Regions from separate parts of the Paenibacillus sp. FSL R5-0749 genome, predicted to be linked through region 2. Evidence: predicted binding sites of a transcription regulator. Region 2 holds the regulator's gene; each other region holds the start of a gene.
What was found. The regulator Rex, encoded in region 2, represses fermentation and respiration genes when NADH is low (regulators of the CRP and FNR family bind a similar motif). The targets are predictions, from matches to a motif close to TTGTGAAATATTTCACAA.

Region 1 (7,095 bases), 1.9 Mb from region 2:
GGAATAAATCCTGTCAATTGCTCATCTATATAGCTAATTACAGCGACTGGAGTTGTTTCAGCTGTAGCTGTACGGTTTATGGTTACTGCATAATATTTCACGGTTGTGTTATCGGCTGCCGTCACCTTAATGTATGCAGTGGTACCTCCACCTGCGGTGAGCGGGATTGTTGAGTTGCCTGTAACTGCACCTGTGGTATAGTCACTGTTGCTGAATAACTCAATCTTGGCTTGATTGTCTGCCAGTACAAGATCGGCTAGTCCCAGTGTTGAGGTCGTGTCAGATACGTTAACTGTCCAGCTAACCGCTGTCCCAGATGTTGTTCCATCTCCGCCCCTTGGAGCACTGTCAGTCTGTCCAAGTACATTGGTTAGACCCGCGTTGTTGCTGCTCGGTGCAGCATCTCCGAGTACAATCCGTGCGTTGTCATTACCTACAATATAGAACTTTCCATCATGATAAATAACGGAGTTGAGTCCCTGACCACTTATACCGAATGTATTCTCATCATAAGGTGTCCAATTCACCAGATCAGAGGAAGAATACATAATGTATTCATCTGTACTTCCATATAGGATCCCCGCTGTTACATAGACGCCATCACCGTAAGCGATTGCTTTTAAATCGACTGCGTTGACATTATCGATGCTATGTCTGATCCACGTTGAACTATTATTCAAAACTCCGCTTGACTCCAAGACAAATGGGTTGCCAAGTTCATCGGAGCCAGTGACTACATATTTCCCATTAGCGTAGGTAACATCACTAAACAGGTAATATTTTGGAGCATCATAATTGCTAAGTGAGACTATAGGCTCCCAATGTAATCCGCTTGCGTCCGCCTGCCAGACTCCGCTTTCCCCGAAAGCAATATAATCTCCATTTACAAACTTCACATTAATACCATAGGTGCTCCCCAGGTTATCACCTTTCGTCCACAAGGTGCCGTCAATAGAAGACAGGCTATCGCCCTTATCCGTTACTGCAACAAAACCTCCACTTGCACCATAGGTCAGCGCTACCACTCTACCCGTTACACTTGCGGGAAGATCACTGAGTATCCAATGTTCACCATCAGTGGATACCCCGATTCTTTTACCCATGGCAACAAAAGTGTTATTCCCGTAAGTAACTTTGGAAAACCCTTCCTTAGGAAGTGTCTGGCTGGTTGTACTTAAATGCTCCCAGTCGCTCGTGGAATGCAGTATAATTCCATCCGTTGTATCATTTCCATAAAGTGAATCACCGACAACCACCCATTTGCTACCGTTATAAGCGATGCTCTGAAGATTTCCCGTGATTTTTTTCCATTCGGACTTGTCTGCAGTAACAACGAGGCTATTCGGAGCGGAGGTCACCAGGACCATACCCGTTCCATTCGAAGCTGCAGATTGGATGATCATATTGGTTACTGTGGGCTCCGAAGTCCAATTTACGCCGTTATCCGTGGATGAGTCCAGTTTACCTGCCTGACCGAAACGATAAAGTGTTGCTCCGACTTTGACAGTACCCATTGTATTGTCATAAGAGGGATCAGTTACAAACGATATTCCATCAGTGCTGGAGTAACCAATCGTTGAATTTTTAATAAGATATAGCTTTCCATTATAGATCGAGAATCGTTCCAACGAGGAAGTACCATTCAAAAAACCATTCGTCCAACTACTTCCGTTACTTGAATATGCATAACCGGAAAATACATTACCACCGACAACAAATTTCCCTGATATATAGGCCATATCCATTAAATAAAAGTTTGAGCTAGAAGTACCGTTTGAAGGCCAAATTTTTGGCATGGTACTCCATAACGTCCATGTTGCTCCATCCGAAGATGAATAAATAATGCCGACATCTTGCGCTCGGTCGCTGGCATGCCATTTTCCACCAACAGCATAAAAATTGCCGTTAATATAAACGACTTTTTGCAAAATGTCACCATTAATTCCCGATGATTTGTCAATCCAAGTCTCACCATCAGACGAAACGATCAATCTTGCTTTATTAGGAGTAGATTCCACCCCTACTGCAACATATACATTGTTTGCATACACAATGCTTCTCCATGATGTTTTTTCGTTAGAAACTCCTGTATTCACTACAGCCCAATTTAATCCATCTATGGATTGAACAATACGTCCCTTTTCACCCACTGCAGTGTATTTCCCGTTAGCATAAACGACGTTTCCCAGATTACGATCAACGTTGTTATTAACCGCGGATAGTATGTTCACATTTCCGTTAGTGGAGGCATGAGCTTGAGGAAGAAGGACATTAGGGAGAACCAGAGTGAATATCAAAGCATACATCAAAACTGTTCTCCAGCGTAAAGATTGTTTGAACATGTTTAACCCTCCTAGTATCAGTTGATTTTCTATGAAATGATCTACAGAAAATCATTTGATGATGTGTATAATATGGAACTGATTCCGACCCCAGCCCTTCCCCAAAAAATTTAATTAAATATGTGTGTTTATTATACAAATTGATTCTGAACAATTTCTGAACAATTTCTGAACAATTTCCTTCATATAAATGTAAGTTTCTATACCCACCGCATTGAAACGAAACAACGCCTTTTAAAGCATATTTTTAAATTACATTGTGATAATTTACACAAAGTTTCGTGCTAGACCCATATACAATTGAGATATGGCATTCAACGTATCAACAAAGAAGTTTAGGTGTTTTATTCCACGAAGAACAATGAAGGAGAGGATGAATGATATGGCAGCAAAAACACCTCTTGAGGTTGCACAATATACGGCGCAAACAGGCATGAAGAAGGCTCAAAATCCGGTGTCTTCTGTACTGGTGCTTAGTTTTCTGGCAGGTGCTTTTATTGCGCTGGGTTTTCTACTGGATATTCGGGTGATTGCATCTGCGCCGGCAGAGTGGGGAAGCTTGGTTAATCTGATCGGTGCGGCGGTGTTCCCGGTTGGATTGATGCTAGTACTCATAGGTGGTGGAGAGCTGCTGACAGGTAACATGATGGCTGTTCCGCTCGCGACGATTGCTCGAAAGTTATCCGTAGGTAGCATGTTGAAAAATCTAACATTAGTGACGATTGGTAACTTTGTTGGAGCTTTGTTTGTCGCGTACGCGTTTGGACATGTGCTTGGTCTGACTGGAGAGGGTGTATATCTGGCTAAAGTGGTGGATATGGCTGGTCACAAGTTGCATGACGGATTCCTGCAGGCTTTTATCTCCGGCATTGGCTGTAACTGGCTGGTCGCGTTGGCTGTGTGGCTATCTTATGCATCGGATACGATGAGTGGCAAGGTACTGGGCATTTGGTTTCCAACGATGGCGTTTGTGGCCATTGGATTCCAGCACGTTGTGGCTAATATGTTCCTTATCCCGGCGGCAATCTTCGAAGGGCATTATTCGTGGGGCCAATATGTAATGAATTTCATTCCGGTATGGCTTGGGAATCTGACTGGAGGTGCTCTGTTTGTAGCTGCAGCCTATTGGGTGGTGTACCTGCGCCAAGCTGAGCCTAAAGTGAAACCAGAGGTAGCGACGTCAATTGAGCCTGTGGAGACGGAGGCTAGAGTGATGTTGAGCAAGCAGGCGTAGCGGAATAACATTACAATGCACGACCCGAAACTTGTGCTTCATATCACTTAGAAGTGAAGAGGATTCTGATCTTGCTCCGTTTCATGGCGAAGATGCTGTGAAGGAGCAGGTCGGAGTCTTTTTTGTGGTGTCTTTGTTCGATTTTAACGCAAAATAAATTCGCCATGAAAAGGTTCGGGGGAACGAAACCTGTTCATGGCGAATTTCGGGAGTGGTCCATGATATGGCATGAGGAGGAAGTGGGGAAACACTAGCCTAATGCCTTGTTTTTAATTTACCCCTGAATTCTGAAGTTGAATCAATTGGCATAACATTTTTTTAAAAATATTTTGAAGCCGCTATAGCGGTGAATATGAAGCAAAAAAATACTGCTCTCTTTACGTGATAACCTCGAAGAAGATATGATATAGGGATAGCTTTTGAAGAGGGGGAGCCATACGATGATCGATCAGGAGAATGGGGTATTTGCAGCGGTATGCCCGCTCGATTGTCCAGACACTTGTGGTCTGTTACTACATAAAGAGAACGGCAAAATTGTGAAGGTGGCAGGCAATCCGGACCATCCGATAACCAAGGGTGCCATTTGTAATAAAGTTAGAAATATGACGGAGCGGGTATATCACCCCGAGCGTCTGCAATATCCGATGAGACGTGTCGGAGCCAAGGGTGAAGGCAAGTTCGAACGAATCAGTTGGGATGAAGCAATCAGGGAGATTACGACCAAGTTCACTGCATTGTCCGAGACCTACGGATCGGAGAGCATCCTGCCCTACAGCTTCTACGGTAACATGGGCATTCTCGGCGTAGACGGCATGGATCGACGGTTCTTCAATGCACTAGGTGCAAGTGTGCTGGAGCAGACGATCTGTAATGCCGCCGGAAATACGGGCTGGAAATATACGATGGGCGCCAACCATGGAACGGTGCCAGAAGATACGGAGCATGCAGATCTTATTCTGGTATGGGGCGGCAATATCGTCAGTACGAATATGCACCAGGTCGTTTTGGCGGAGAAAGCACGCAAGAAGGGCGCCCAGATCGTCGTAATCGACGTTCATCGCAATCGTACCGCTCAATGGGGAGACTGGTTTATTCCGCTGTACCCGGGCACAGACAGCGCACTGGCGCTCGGATTGATGCATGTGCTGTTTGAACGGGGACTGACGGATGAAGCATTTATGCAAGAGTATACGGTAGGACACGAGGCACTACGTGATCATGTCCGCAGTTACACCCCTGAACGCGTTGCGCGCATTACTGGTGTGCCGGAGGAGACCATTGTGAAGCTGGCCGAAATGTATGGTAACGCACAGGCAGCCCATATTCACATCGGCAATGGCCTCCAGCACCATGATAATGGGGGCATGAATGTGCGTAGCGTAGCTTGTCTGCCTGCCATTACAGGGCAATGGCTGAAGCAAGGCGGCGGTGCCGTGCGTACCAACAGCTACGCGAGCACGAATAGCGATGCGCTGGAACGTCCGGAACTGCGGCAGAATCCGGAGCCGCGAGTGGTGAACATGAACCGGATTGGTGAAGCGATGCTGGAAGCGGAGCAGCCGATCCGGGCCATGATGGTCTACTGCAGCAACCCACTGGTGGTGGCACCGGATACCGAACGAGTGGAGCGAGGTTTTGCAAGGGAAGATCTGTTCACGGTTGTGCATGATCTGTTCATGACGGATACGGCAAAATATGCAGATATCTTGTTGCCGGCCACCTCTTCATTTGAAGCGACGGACCTGTATGCCTCCTATTGGCATCAGTATGTTCATCTGCAAGAGCCGGTGATTGCACCGATTGGAGAGAGCAAGAGCAATGTGGAACTGTTTTCTCTGCTTGGGCAGGCCATGGGGTACGATACTGCAATCTTCGGAGAAACACCGGAGCAGATGATTAAGGATGCACTCCAGGATACAGGCAATCCTTACATGAATGGAGTTACGTTAGAAGGACTGAAGGAACACCGATTCATGAAGCTGGATATGACACCACATGCTGCATTTCTGGATCAGCTGCCTACGCCTTCAGGCAAAATCGAGTTGTATTCGGAGACAATGGAACAGCGAGGGCTTCCGCCGCTCCCTACCTATAGCGCTCTGATTGAAGGATATGATGGGGAGAATCCGGCTGGACCTGCCGATACGTATCCGCTGATGTTCCTCTCGCCGCCGAACCATAATTTTCTGAACTCCACCTTTGGCAATTCAGCCAAACACCAGCGTTTGGAAAAGATGCCTCTTTTGCAAATGCACCCTGAGGACGCTAACCGCAGAAACGTGGAGGATGGAGATGCAGTGATCGTATGGAATGATCGTGGGCGTATCGAACTTACCGCCAAAGTAAGTGAAGCCATGTTGCCGGGAACCGTCATCAGCCAAGGCTTATGGTGGGATGGTGAAGGCAAGAAGCAACGGGCGAATTCGCTGACGTCCAATCGGTTGTCGGACATGGGTAACGGGGCTACCTTCTTCTCGGCCACTGTCGAAGTGAAGCGTCAATGAGTGTGCTTGCAGCGCGATTTTTTTGAGGTAAGATGAACAAAGAACAGAATGTAGCTGGATATAAAGAGCAATACAGGTAACACTTCCAAAGGCCTTCGCTCTGGCTGGTTATGCCGTCAGGGCAAAGGTTTTTTTGGTATGGGAACACGTTTGTAGCGTATTAAGGAGAATGAACTAGAGATGATGAGATGGCTGGATAACTATCCAAAAGAAGTGAAAGTTTTTTTGCTGGCAAGTCTGGTTAACGCAACCGGTAGTGCCTTAATGTGGCCGCTGACCACCATGTATGTGTTTGATGAGCTAGGACGAACGATGGCTAACGCGGGTTTTGTAATCCTTATTCAATCCCTAGGTGGCATCTTCGGACAATTGCTTGGAGGGTCACTGTACCATCGGGTGGGCGTTAAGAAGCTGATTATTGGCTCACTGGCGCTGAATGCGTTAGGTTTGTTTGCGTTGCCCTGGATTAGCGCGTACTGGGTTATATTTATATGTGCCATGGGCTGGATCGGTCTGTTCAGTTCATTGTCGCTGCCAGCGATTCAGGCTTTTATCGGCTTCCGGTTTGCGGAGCGACGCGGTGAATTATTCAATATTATCTATGTAGCGAACAATATCGGGGTGGCGATTGGTACGGCACTGAGTGGTTTTCTCGCTGACTTTTCCTATCACCTCAGCTTTGTACTGAACGGAGTGACTTCAGCCGGATTTGCGCTGTTCTTCTGGTATTATCTGTCGCGGGTTGAACCGGATCAGGGGGAAGTACATCTGACGAAACGCAAAACCGTCCCCGATGGGCCGGGCGTCTGGGCATTGCTGGGCAATACCCGATTATATCTGTTTATGAGCTTGGGCGTGCTGTTCCTGTTATTCGGCAATTCCATCTGGAACACAGGTGTGTCACCGTACATCATCTCTGAGGGGATGGAAAAAAGAATGTACGGTCTGCTCTGGACCCTGAACGGGGTGCTGATCTTTGTAGGCCAACCTTTCACCAGTTGGGTGAAACGGACCA
Region 2 (7,095 bases):
GCTACGGTAAACATCGCATCACCCCACCAGCTTTCCAGTGCTTCACTGGAATGATCTACAACATCCAACTTTAATGAGCGAGTTCCAATCAAGGTCTGTCCTTCTTTGTGAATATATTGTACCAGTCTGCCCAAATCAACATCAGGTTGCAGATCCAGTTTCAATTGTACGTCATTGCGGTTAATAGTTAATTGAACGTCATTGACTCCATCGTACTGGGTAACCATCTTTTCAATCGGATTCTGCAGAGCCACCTGACGATACACAAACCAACCTCCAAACAACACAACGGCTGAAATGACGGCAGTTAAAGCAATAGGCAATACTTTTAGCTTCAAGTGAATTACCCCTCCCAGATTTTGGCCTAACTTACTGGCCTATTGGTATATACGAATATGTGCACATTGACTCCTGCGAGAATTTCGACAGGTTTATTTGTTATGAATGTAACTTTGAGTACATAACTGAGTATATCACATCGTATATACAATTTCGAAGGCGAAAATATGAATAAATTATTAATTTTAACTATTTAAATCAAAACTGTTCACAGGCAACACAAAGAACCGGTTCAGTCGGATATCCGTCTGCCGGTTCTTTCACTTCTATGATTCTCTAGCTAAGTTACTCTATTTGTTCTAGCTGTTCGGGAGTGTGTAAACCAAGTCTACCTGTTCTCCATTGCTAAAACGATAAAACCGATAGTGGTTATGCGTACCGTCTTTATAATACACTTGCCACACATATATTCCATTCACAACTCCGGGCATGATTCGTTTAATCTCACCGGCTGGAACTTCGGAACTAAAGCGATTGCGTATCTGTGCTTCGGACATGCCATTCTGCAGCAGTTCACTGTGTATAGCGTTAGCACCTGTAGCAGGTTGATTGTTTGCATCGAATTTAACCCAGACCATAACATCCTGGTTATCCTTGTTTTTGCCGAGCAGGGTCCAGTAGATGTTGTCAGAGCCTTCTTTATCTCCCCAGATGTACTTACGCAATTCATCATAAGATGTAATGCCCAGTTGCTCCTGTGCTGCCTGTATGGCGAGCGCTTCTTCCTTACGCTGGTCCTGTGTGACATACACGTAATAACGCTGAAGTCCAAACAGAATCAGAACCAGTGCAAGCAGCGAAATCCATATCCACTTCTTTTTTTTCTTCAAAAGCCGAACTTCCTTTCCTTATGATGCTCCGCAATGCAATTAACGAGCAAGCAAACCATCAAATGCCAATTGAGACTCACGCAAAATGCGCTCTTCATCCAGCGTCAGACATTCGCCATGTTTAACCACTTGTTTCCCATCTACCCATACGTGCTCCACATCTTTGGCAGAGGCTGAATAGATCGTATGCGAGATCAGGTCTGTATGTGGGTAGAAGTGTGCCTGTTCAATGTCCAAGGCGATGAAATCAGCCTTCATGCCTACCTGAAGCGCTCCGGTATTGTTCAGGAAGATGGATTTAGCACCATACGAAGTTCCGAGTAGTAACGCTTCGCCCGCTGGCACGGCAGTCGGATCACCAGACACACCTTTGTGGATCAATGCAGCCAGTCTCATTTCTTCAAACATATCCAGGTTGTTGTTGCTTGCCGGTCCGTCGGTTCCGAGTGATACGGTAACTCCCGCTTTCAGTAACGCAGGTACCCGCGCAACACCGGAAGCGAGTTTCAGGTTACTTCCCGGGTTATGCGATACAGCCACATCATGGCGGGCCAAAATTTCAATCTCTTCATCATTTAGATGCACCGCATGTGCTACCAGGGATGGACGGGAGAAAAAGCCCAGTTTCTCCAGATGTGCCACAGGACGCAGTCCATAGTCTGTAACGTTCTGCTCCACTTCACGAAGCGTTTCCGACATATGTGTATGCAGAGGAAGGTTAAGATCATTTGCGACCTGTACAAGCTTCTCTATGTAGTCAGGAGGGCATGTATATGGTGCGTGTGGCGAGATTACGGTTGTGATGCGGCCATCTGCCTGTCCATTCCACTCACGCGCAAACGCTGCCGACTCCTCCAGCTTCCGCAATTGCTCTTCTTCCGAGCACAACCCGATTACACCACGTGCCAGTGCTGCTCTAACGCCGGATTGTTCCACAACTTTGGCAACCTGATCCATGTGATCATACATATCCAGGAAAGCTGTAGTTCCGCCTTTCAACATTTCAAGCACGGATAGCGAAGTTCCCCAATATACGTCTTGTGAAGTCATTTTTGCTTCCATCGGCCACATTTTTTCCTGCAACCATACTTGTAACGCAAGATCGTCCCCGTGTCCTCTGAGCAACGACATCGCTGCATGACCATGCGTATTGATCAGACCCGGCAGGAAGAACAATCCTTTTCCATCCACTTTGGTACAATTTTCGTCTCCATCCGGCAATGTCTCACCAATATGCACAATCTTGTCATTCTCGACAACCATGTATCCATGAACCACGTTCCATGTCGTGCCTTCATTAACGGCAAATTTGCCGTTGTGAATTACCCATCTATTTGTTGTCATCTTCCTCGTCGTCCTTTCCAGTCTCCAAGTAATAGGCCAAACTAAGCAGATCCGTTGTAAAGTCAGCATGGTGAATGCGGATATGTGGCGGTGTTTTTAGAATGGTTGGTGCAAAATTAAGAATCGCTTCGATTCCCGATTCAATAAGTTGATCGGCTACATTTTGAGCTTCCGTATCCGGAACTGTAATAATCCCGATGCGGATGTTATCCGTCTTAACCGCTTCCGTCAATTCATTCATTGGTTTTACCGTCAAACTGTTGATTTGACTACCAATCTTCGGTCCATATGCATCGAATACAGCAACAATCTTCATGTTGTCTTTCAGATATGCGTTGTAGTTGGACAAGGCCTGTCCGAGGTTACCCGCACCTACCAGAGCTACATTAATTTGCTGATCAATTTTGAGAATGTGACGAATTTTCTCGATCAAATAGGATACATCATACCCGATCCCTTTACGACCAAAATCACCGAAGTAAGCCAGGTCTTTTCGAATTTGGGCCGGATTCAGATCCAGCCTCTGTCCAAGCTCTTGAGAAGAAACAGTAGCCACCTCACGCTGATGCAACTCGTTCAAATAGCGCAAGTATACAGGCAGACGTCGTACCACCGCTTCCGAAATTTTATCCGATTTCATTCTTGCTCCCCCTTACCAATGCCACGATAAAATAGTAGATGAAAAGATGAGCATTCTGTATAAACTCAAAGATAGACGTGACATTTTATACAGAATGCTCTTTGTAATTTAGGTTATAAGTTCTTACGTGCAACTGCTTTAATCGGATACGGAAATATCTAATAAAGTTTAACGCCAAACGATAGTGTCATGCAATGATATAACGAACAAAGTTAACCATTATCCTTGTTCATTAACAGGTTTTTCTAGCCACTCGGTAATTCGGGGAACCATCTGCTCCGTGAGCATATGCTCCATTTTGGGACCAGGTAATGAATATAAAAAGAATTTGCCATAGTACGCTTCGATCACACGTGTATCATAAACAATGACAATACCTCTGTCCTTCGCTGTTCGCACCAATCGGCCAAATCCTTGCTTGAAACGAATGACCGCTTGCGGCACAGACAGTTTCATGAATGGATTTTTCTTTTGCTCCTGGAGCAATTCACTCTTGGCTTCCACCAACGGATGATTCGGCGGCTGGAAAGGCAGGCGCACAATAGCGAGACAGGTCAGGGCTTCTCCCGGGATATCTACACCCTCCCAGAAGCTGCTTGTACCCAGAAGTACCGTAGCTTTGGCATCTTGGAACCTGCGAGTCAGCTTGGAGCGGCTTCCACTGTCCACACCTTGGCCCAACAACGAGATGTCGTTACCTGACAGTGCCTCCTTCAGCGGATCATAGACCTGGCGCAGCATCTTGTATGAAGTAAACAGAACCATCATGCGTCCACGGGTGGCAATTGCGGTCTCTGCGAGTGATTGCACCAGCATATTGACAAAGTGCGCATCACCCACACTGCCTTTCACACTCGGGAAATCACGCGGAATCACTAGAAGTGCCTGATCGCGATAATTAAAAGGTGATGGCAGCATCGACGTTAACAGCCGATTATTTTCAGAGGCTTCCTGTAAGCCAAGCTGCTCAATCATGAACTGGAATGACTTATCTACAGAGAGCGTAGCCGATGTAAGCACAACACTTTTCTTTTTATCAAAGAACAAATCCTTCAGTTGTGCACTGACATCGACAGGTACGGCGTACAGTTGAAGAGATTTACTGCGGAACTGACCGCTGGCTTCCATCCAGTACACCGTTTTGGCATCATCCATACGCATGAAGAATCGCAGATTCTCCTTCAATGTGGTCAGATCTTTCAGCAGTCCTGTAATGTCCGTAATCAGACTATCCGATTGATAATCATCCTGATCCTCTTTCACCTCAAGCAGCAATTTGTCCCCTTTGCGAACCAAATCGCCCAGAGTCACATAGATCTGGTTCTCCAGATCCTGCAACTCCTGCCATTTCGCAGGTTTCTGAGATGCCTTCAGGCGCAGGGAAAATTGCCCTGTCTCTCCCGGTGAAGCATCACTTCGTTCAGGCAAAAGACCGAACAGGGCATCGCTCATACGATCCCACAGTTCCTTAACCTCGACAGCTAGCGGGAACATCTGATCTACCATGGAGCCCCATTGCACCGAATTTTCATGCCCGGATAACTGCGAACGAAGCATAGGCAGTTGTCCATTACGACTGTCTTTAAACAGACGGGTCAGGGTATGAACCAACGTGAAATATTTCATATGCATTCCAAGATGTTTACCCGCTACATCTTCCAGATGATGGGCCTCATCGATCACAAGACTCTCATAGGCTGGCAACAACTGATGTGCTGCTTTGACATCCGTAAACAATTTGGAGTGATTGGTTATTACGATATCAGACAACCCGGCCTCATGTTTGGCGCGATGATAGAAACATTTGCGGAACCATGGGCAGGATCTTCCCAGACAGGACTCGGATTCGCTCTGTACCGTCTCCCAGAAGTCGCCTCCGCGTCCGCTAAGGTTAAGCTCCTCATCATCTCCAGTTTCAGTCTGTGTGAGCCACACGATCATCTGAGCGGCTGTGAAATAATCCTCTTTGGGCGTGGCGAATTCACGTTTATTGATTTTGTGTTCAAATTTGCGCAGGCACAGGTAATGTCCACGTCCTTTGAAGACAGCAGCCTTAAACGGAAACGGAACCACTTGGGTCAGCATCGGAATATCTCGCTCTCTCAATTGCTCCTGCAAATTGATCGTATGCGTGCTGACCATGACTTTCTGTTCTTGTTTCACACTTTCGTATATCGCTGGCAGCAGATAACCCAGAGATTTACCGGTACCTGTTCCAGCTTCGATCAAGAGATGTTTCTCTTCATCCAAGGCTTGCCTTACACTGCTGAACATCTGGGTCTGCGCTTCACGCTCTTCGTAATGATCCAGCGTATCCTTCAGGTTCTCCCGAACCTGGTCCATAAACTGTTCGAAGCTTACACCATCGAGGGGGTTACCTTCCCGCTCATCACGTGGTGCACCAATATCGGTCCAATCACTTACATTAAGAGCAAGCTGCCGATAATAGGTATGTCCGTCCAGATCCTGAATCGGCTCTGCTTCCTTCTCACTGCGCATCCCGTCCAAGAACCAACCCAAGTCACTGTCCTCTGGTGCGAACAGGTCACTGAGCCGTTGAATCGTTATGAGCGGTAATTCCTTTAACTCATCCAGACACTTGAGCAGCACATAGGCTGTCGCCAGTGCGTCACTGTCGGCCTGGTGAGGGCGATCATGTTGAAATCCAAATTCAGAAGACACATAACCGAGTTGATAAGAACCCAGTGATGGGAACGTAATCTTCAGAAAATCAATGGTATCCAGAATACGGCCAGTGAACGGCAGATAACCGCAACGGTCAAGAGCATTCTGCAAAAAGTGAAAATCAAAAGCGACGTTGTGTCCAACAAGCACCACATCGTTAAGCAGCGGAACCATCTCCATCATCATCTCTTCGAGTGATGGAGCGTCCGCCACATCTTCATCGGTAATACCCGTTAGCCCCGAGATAAACGGGGGAATCGGGACACCAGGGTTCACATAAGAACTATATATTTGAGTTATGCTGAAGTCATGATCTATGATGGCAAGTCCGGCTTGTATAATCTCACCGTCGGACTGCGTGCCGGTTGTTTCGAAATCCAATACGGCAAATTTCATTGCAATATACGGTCCCTTCCATTCCAGTCTATGTTACAGCATAGCAAAAAAAAGGGGATTTGAAAATTAACTGACAAAAAAGCGGTGTCCCCGCCGCTATGCCAAAGGAGGGAACACCGTTTTTTTTGTCGCCGAATTCCCGCTTAATGAAGGGTCGTCAGCTGATTAGCATATTGCAATTTTCCCCTGTTCAACCTGCAAGCTTCCATGTTGTACAGCGGTTCGGTCAATGTCGGGTCATACTGAAGGGCCTGTGCAAAGAGGGAACATGCAGCCTCCGGGTTCGCAAGCTTGGCTTGAATACAGCCCAGAGCGTTACATACAAGCCCTTTCAAGCGAGGTGAGCCCTTAAGATACATGATCTGCTGCAAATGTGTCCCGGCTTCAGCGATTTGTTCCAGATTCAGATATGCGAGTGCCAAGTAAAAACGAGTTAATGCACTCTCCGGATGGTCGGTCACAACCCGGGAGAACTGCAAAATCGCCTGCGGATACATCTGTAATTTGAAATACCCTTGTCCTCGACTGAAACATTCCAGATGGAGTTCAGGCAGAGCGGTGACAGCTTCCTGTTCCGGTTCAAGGGACGCAGGCTTATCCATCTCCCGTTCCCTCACCTGGCTCATCTTTTCTTCAAACATCAGCCATTCATCCAACATTCCGTCACTCATCCGCTTAAGCAAGTTCCACTTTTGCAGCAATTCTTGTTTGTTCAGACCTTCAGCGGAAGGATAGCTCTTGATAATTTCATCTAACATGTCGTTCATTTCTGCGAAAACATGCTGGAACATCGTTGCATCCCCACCCTTGAAAAAATGGATTAGTGCAGTGACCTGTAATCATTTTTTGCTTCAAGGGCCG
Region 3 (7,095 bases), 560 kb from region 2:
TCAACAGTGATTGGGATCTGTGCACGTTATATCCATACCTCTTCTTCCATCATTCATACGGATGACTACGATGCGGCCAAAGAATTGATTATAAAACTCGTTAAAGGTCTTGATCGGACAACGATGAATACCATTATTGATAAAGCGTAGTTCAGTTACATGGAAAACACTTAAATAATTATGCCTGAAAGAGATGTCCCGTCAGACCGGGATGTCTCTTTTTTGGTTTAATCAACTAGATTAATAGGTCGAACATTATGGAGAATGCCACATAAGATATACGATAATGGAAGATCAATAACCAAACACCAACCAGTGGGGGACCTGTTATGGCAGTGGGAAGAAACGGAAAATCGAATAAAGGTTCTAACAAAAAACCAAACGCTGCTAATACCCTCCTTAATGGAAACCTCAAGGGAAAAAATCTCGAATTGATTGTAGCAGCGCTATTGGTGAGCGGAAAGTTGAGAGTGGATGCTGTCACGTTGTTTCGTGAGGCTACATTGGTTGTGGAATTGGTTGGTCAATATAAAACACTTCAAAAGGTCACACCCTCCAATTCAGACAAACTGGTACAATTCCTGGATGAAACCGGCGGCGATATGACGCTGAATGATGTTATACAGGCATTTCAACAGAGGATCAATTCCTAATCGCCAAGAAATGAGGTGGACATCATGTCCGAGTTTGACGGAACCGGGTTTGCCGAACTGTTAATTGTGCTTATTCTTGTTGTTTTATTTGTTTATGGCTCTACTGACATCGGAACACTCACTGGCTCACCTACTTCAACCTGATCTTCGTAAGTCCTAACAGTAAAAATCGCAGCATCTGGAGAAAATGAACACATCAAAATGCCAATCCGATTCACCGGACTGGCATTTTATGTATCATTACAGAAATAATGGCGAGAACGCAAACCACGCCAAAATAAGGGTAAGCACAATGCAGACATTCTCTACAACGGCTCCATGTTTGGTTCCTGTACTCATCAGGTTGGCTCGTATGCGCCACTTGAGCGGTGGTAACGGACGAATGCCACGATTGGTTAATGAATCGGCCAACAAGTGCATCGCGTACGCTGTGCCTCCCGCTACCCAGATTTCCGGCCCCTGCTGTTGCGAGGTGCTGTAAAGTAAACCAGCCCAGACCGCAGTTCCATACAAGGTATGCGTTAATCCCCTATGCGTTAGTGTGGTGCACAGCATAAGCAGGCTGCCTGCAATCAGATTCCACGGAGCAAATGCGTGGCCGTAGAACACCAGGCCGAGTCCAATGGTGAACATCAACACTTTGCGAAGAGAACGCGAAGGCAGGAATGACACGAGTGCAATGAGAATTGCAAGCAGCAGGTTCCATGGTTTGGCATGAACATAGAAGTACACAAACACAGCTGTCGGCAAAAGAACGGTCTGTAACAGCCTGATGAGACTGTTAGGCAAGGCTCTCGATACCAGCAGCGAATTCGGCTCATCGATGTCAGGCAATAACGAACCAATCAGAGCAACCGTAACTGCGGGTGCAGTCACCGGCATACCAGCCAACTGAAGTACAGATAGCGAAACGCCTGTCCCGATAATCAGGTGGGATCTTCCCATCATGATGCAAAAACGTCCTTTCGAAGAAATAGGGAACATACATAGCCCACTTTTGATAGTACAACGAAACCAAAACAAGAACAATAGTTCGTATTTCTTATTTATATAAAAATAAATATCACTTTCTGTGATGGGGCTCACACTATTAAATTTATGACTCTTCTATCTTTATTAGTGAATTAAATCACATAAATTATCGTCAACACCTTGTATAATTTCAAATATAAACCACTAAAATTGCAGGTAATGTACAGCGTCTATTCAAGGAGGCATACACACATGAACGGAAAAAAAGAGAAACTCGTTATCATTGGTAACGGTATGGCAGGAATCAGTACCGTCGAACAAATTTTGAAATTAACTACGCGATTTGATATTACCGTTTTTGGCACAGAGCCCTATCCTAACTACAACCGCATTATGTTGTCATATGTACTGGAAGGCAGTAAAACACTGGATGACATCGTGCTGAATGATCTCCACTGGTATGAAGATTATGGTATTACACTCCATACTGGAACAACTGTAGCCCGAATTGATTCGGATACACTTGAGGTCATTACGGAGGATGGAACTCGCTTTCCTTATGACAAAATTATCATTGCAACAGGCTCCAACTCCTTCATTCTCCCCGTACCGGGGCATGACAAAGAAGGTGTCGTTGGTTTCCGTGATATCGCCGATTGTAACGTCATGCTCGACGCTGCTAAACAGTACAAACGAGCGGCCGTGATCGGGGGCGGACTGCTGGGTCTTGAAGCGGCCAAAGGTCTGGTACAACTTGGCATGGAGGTTACCGTAGTACATCTGATGGAAGATCTGATGGAGCGTCAGCTTGATCCGCAAGCTTCAGCCATGTTGAAGGCCGAACTGGAACGTCAAGGAATTCGGTTCAAAATGGGCGCACAGACTTCCGAACTGCTTGGCGGTGAACGGGTTGAAGGCATTCGTTTTGCCGATGATTCCGTGCTGAATGTTGACTTTGTGGTCATGGCTGTAGGGATCAAACCGAATACAGCTGTAGCCCGTGAAAGCGGTATGGAAGTGAACCGGGGTATTGTTGTGAATGACTACATGCAGACTTCACTTGAGAATGTCTATTCGGTTGGGGAATGTACAGAGCACAGAGGGGTATGTTACGGCCTCGTTGCCCCATTGTTCGAGCAAGGCATGATTCTCGCGAAACATATCTGCGGTGTGGAGACCGCTCCGTATGAAGGCTCTGTAGTATCAACGAAATTGAAAATTTCGGGTGTGGACGTCTTTTCAACTGGTGAATTCATCGACAGTCCGGAGCACACCGTCATTTCGCATAAAGACGACTGGAAACGGACCTACAAAAAAATTCTGCTCCGCGATAATAAAATGGTTGGTGCTGTTCTATTCGGTGACATTACGGATTCTGCCGAATTGCAGAAGTTAATTAAACATCAGACTGAAATGACTGAAGAACTGTATAGCTCACTCATGGGTACAGGCTGCGGCGGTCATAAGAAAACAACCTCTGTTGAAACGATGCCGGAAGACGAAATCGTCTGCGGATGTAACGGGGTCACTAAAGGAACGATTGTTGATGTCATTACCAACCAGGGCCTCACTACTGTAGATGAAATCAAAGCCTGTACGGGTGCAACACGCTCTTGCGGTGGATGTAAACCGGTTGTGGAACAGATTCTGCAATATGTACTTGGTGATAACTTCAGCAGTGGAGCCAAACAAGGCATATGTGGATGTACTTCCATGGGACGGGATGAGATTGTAGCCGAGATTCGTGCAAAGGGATTACAAACGACCAAAGAAGTCATGAATGTACTCGGATGGAGTCAGCCTGAAGGTTGTTCCAAATGTCGCCCGGCAATCAACTATTATCTTGGCATGATTGCACCGGACACGCATGAAGACGAGAAGGAATCCCGTTTTGTCAACGAACGCATGAACGCCAATATTCAAAAGGATGGAACGTATACGGTCGTACCGCGGATGTATGGCGGGGTGACTACACCAGCGGATCTCAAACGCATTGCTGACGTTTCAGTCAAATATGATGTGAAAGCAGTTAAAGTTACCGGGGGTCAGCGTCTCGACTTGATTGGTGTCAAAAAAGAAGATCTGACCAAAGTCTGGGCTGAACTGGATATGCCTTCAGGTTATGCATACGCCAAATCGCTGCGCACGGTCAAAACATGTGTCGGCTCCCAATTCTGCCGATTCGGTACACAGGATTCCATGGCGATGGGTGCTCGCATTGAACGGAAATTCGAACGTCTGGATCTGCCTGCCAAGTTCAAATACGCTGTCAATGGCTGTCCACGGAACTGTGCAGAGGCATGTACCAAAGATATTGGTATCGTTGGTAACGACGGCGGCTGGGAAATATTCATCGGTGGTAACGGCGGTATTAAAGCAAGACTGGCTGATTCCCTATGCAAAGTGAAAACAGATGAAGAGTTGATTGAACTGTGCGGAGCTATCATGCAATATTACCGCGAGACAGGTAACTATCTGGAACGGACTTCGGAGTGGGTGGAACGCATGGGTCTGGAGCATATTCGTTCGGTTGTCGTCGATAATCTCGAAGAACGTAAAGCATTGATGGAGCGGATTGAATTCGCACTTGAACATGTAGAAGAACCTTGGCAAAAAGCGATTCGCAATGAGGAAGGCCAAAACAAAATGTTCCACGGCATCGAAGTATCGGCTCGTCCATAAGCAATCCCGCATGATCAACACGATCAGAACGTTAAATAGATAAAAGGAGTGGTTTAAGATGACGACAAAACAATCAGCCACCTACTTCCCTGCCGGAGTAGTTGAAGAATTCCTGCCGCGAATCGGAAGAGTCGTTGAGATTCAGAACCGTCAGCTTGCTGTCTTTCGTGCATCGGATGGTACGATCTTCGCTGCGGATAATCACAACCCCCACCCCAAAGGTGGTCCACTGGCAGAAGGCATCGTGTCAGGACATTATCTGTACGATCCGCTGTATGATTGGAAAATCGACCTCACTACCGGTGTTGTGCAAGCACCGGACAATGGTCAAGTGCAGATGTATCCGGTGAAGGTAGAGAACGGCCAGGTCTGGATTGAGATATAGCTCCATTGAAACGTTCATAGATTGATGCAAAATAATGGGGGAAACCGTAATGTATAAACCAAGTGTTGAGGGAATTATTGAAGCTGCAGTTAAAAAAAGGGATCAGATGAACTCCAACCTTTCACGCTACATGGTTGCCGCCTTAATGGCGGGTGCCTATGTAGGACTTGGCATCGTGCTGATCTTCAGTATCGGTGCTCCGCTCCTTGCAGCACAGTCACCACTGCAAACCATGTTGATGGGCATGTCCTTCGGACTCGCGCTCACGTTAGTCATTTTTGCCGGATCAGAACTGTTTACAGGTAACAACATGTTTTTCACCATGAGCACACTCGCGGGCCGGACCACAGTTAAAGATACACTGAAAAACTGGGGACTCGTCTTCCTCGGCAACTTGTTAGGTGCGATCCTGCTCAGCCTGCTTATTGTAGGCAGCGGCCTGTTCAAAACGGCTGCGCCCGAACATCTGTTATTCGTCGCTTCAGCCAAAAAGATGGCCGCTCCCGTATCGGAGTTGTTCTTCCGCGGCATTCTCTGTAACTGGCTGGTCTGTCTGGCGATCTGGATGGCTGCTCGCACAAAAGAGGATATCGCCAAAATTGCGCTTATCTGGTGGTGTCTGTACGCCTTTATTGCAAGTGGGTATGAGCACAGTGTGGCCAATATGACTTTGCTTTCCCTGTCCTGGCTGTTGCCAAACCACCCGGATACCATTACACTGGCAGGCTGGTTCCACAACATGATTCCGGTAACGCTTGGTAATATCATCGGCGGCGCCCTCTTTGTCGGAATGGCTTACTGGTATACTTCACCGGTACGTAAAAAATCATAATTCTTCATTCAACTGCCACGATGGATGCCGAACTTACGTTCAGTCACATCGTGGCTTTTAAGATTTATCGATAAGCTGCGTACTCTCTCGTATGGTTCCCCTTTCATGCTCTCGTCCTTCTATAAAATAATTAAAACTGCATTTTACCTTCGTCGCTATCCGCTTTAATCCACAGTTGACATAACTGGTGTATAGTCGATGGATACTCACACTTATACTCAATCAAGCAAAGGATGATCGCTTATATGGGAATCCATACGTACTTCAGGTCTCTGAATGATCTTGAACGTATTATTCGTACACCTGGCAAATTCAAATTCGAAGAACACAGCGTCTCCGCTCATTCTTGGAAAGTGGTACAATACGCCAAAACACTTGCAGATATTGAGGAGCAGCATGGCGTCACCATTGATTGGAAGAAGTTATACGAAATTACGAGCAGTCATGATTATGGCGAAATTTTTATCGGTGATATCAAGACACCCGTCAAACATTATTCTTTGGAACTGCGATCGATGCTGCAAAAAGTTGAAGAAGGCATGGTTGAACATTTTATCAATGAAAATATTCCTGAAGAGTTCCAGCCTATTTTCCGCAGACAGCTGCGTGAGGGCAAAGACCAATCGGTCGAAGGACTGATTCTGGAAGTCGCAGACAAGATGGATCAGGTATACGAAGCTTTTGCCGAACTCCAACGTGGAAATACGGAGAAAGAATTTATCGTCATGTACCGTTATGCCTTGGTCAAAATCAAAAATATCGACCTCCACTGTGTGCAATATTTCCTGGAACAGATTCTCCCCGACATGATTGAAGAAGGCATTCGCTCCCCGTTTGATATTCGTAAAATAACCGAAGAAGCTCTGGCCCAGTAATCAGCTCAGGTCAACATGGTTCTCCTCATCCATGGACAGGGCTTTTTTGCGTTTCTGCAATTGCAGTCGGTACTCACTGGGGTACATGCCTGTTTTGTTTTTGAAGATCCGGCTGAAATAGTGGGAATCACTATACCCTACCGCTCCACCAATCGTCTTGATATCCATATTCTCATGGGTGACGAGCATACGTTTCGCTTCATTAATCCGCAGACCTGTCATATATTTCAGCGGAGTCTCCCCCGTTACTTTCTTAAAACACTTTCCTAGATAGTCCACACTAAAATGCATCTGTCCCGCCATGTCCTGAAGTGTAATCTCATGCATATAATTCTGCTTCAAATACAGCTTAACAGCCTCTGCGATATCCTCCGGCTTCACCTGCTCATCCAGCACGGCACTGACATGGGCAAGCGAATCCACAGCGCTCCCAAGCTTCAATTCCATCGCATCCAGCAGTGAACGAAGTTGTTCTTCGGACAATGGCTTGAGGAGATAATCCTCCACCTTGTAGCTGATCGCCTGCCGGGCATATTCAAACTCATGATATCCACTCAAAATGACAATTTTCACATGTGGATAAGCAAAGTACAGATGTTTGGCGAGTTCCAATCCATTCATCACGGGCATCTGTATATCCGTTATAACCAGATCAGGTACGGAATGTTCAATGAGCTGTAACGCTTCCTGACCATT

Region 1: a site for Rex is predicted at 2,600-2,617, ahead of MKY85_RS27630 (formate/nitrite transporter family protein). Genes of this name have one in related genera too.
Region 3: a site for Rex is predicted at 1,771-1,788, ahead of nirB (nitrite reductase large subunit NirB). Genes of this name have one in related genera too.

The regions. Positions count from the first base shown of each region.
Region 1 is NZ_CP152005.1:6,177,336-6,184,430, reverse strand. It holds gene MKY85_RS27635 (S-layer homology domain-containing protein) at 1-2,342, opposite strand, end outside; gene MKY85_RS27630 (formate/nitrite transporter family protein) at 2,725-3,576, shown strand; gene MKY85_RS27625 (molybdopterin oxidoreductase family protein) at 4,017-6,080, shown strand; gene MKY85_RS27620 (MFS transporter) at 6,264-7,095, shown strand, end outside.
Region 2 is NZ_CP152005.1:4,256,621-4,263,715, forward strand. It holds gene MKY85_RS18845 (hypothetical protein) at 1-338, opposite strand, end outside; gene MKY85_RS18850 (DUF5590 domain-containing protein) at 639-1,169, opposite strand; gene MKY85_RS18855 (amidohydrolase) at 1,209-2,513, opposite strand; gene MKY85_RS18860 (redox-sensing transcriptional repressor Rex) at 2,500-3,153, opposite strand; gene dinG (ATP-dependent DNA helicase DinG) at 3,373-6,234, opposite strand; gene MKY85_RS18870 (hypothetical protein) at 6,378-7,025, opposite strand.
Region 3 is NZ_CP152005.1:4,820,684-4,827,778, forward strand. It holds gene MKY85_RS21555 (M42 family metallopeptidase) at 1-150, shown strand, start outside; gene MKY85_RS21560 (hypothetical protein) at 330-653, shown strand; gene MKY85_RS21565 (metal-dependent hydrolase) at 894-1,601, opposite strand; gene nirB (nitrite reductase large subunit NirB) at 1,878-4,307, shown strand; gene nirD (nitrite reductase small subunit NirD) at 4,366-4,692, shown strand; gene MKY85_RS21580 (formate/nitrite transporter family protein) at 4,742-5,524, shown strand; gene MKY85_RS21585 (YfbR-like 5'-deoxynucleotidase) at 5,770-6,399, shown strand; gene MKY85_RS21590 (response regulator) at 6,400-7,095, opposite strand, start outside.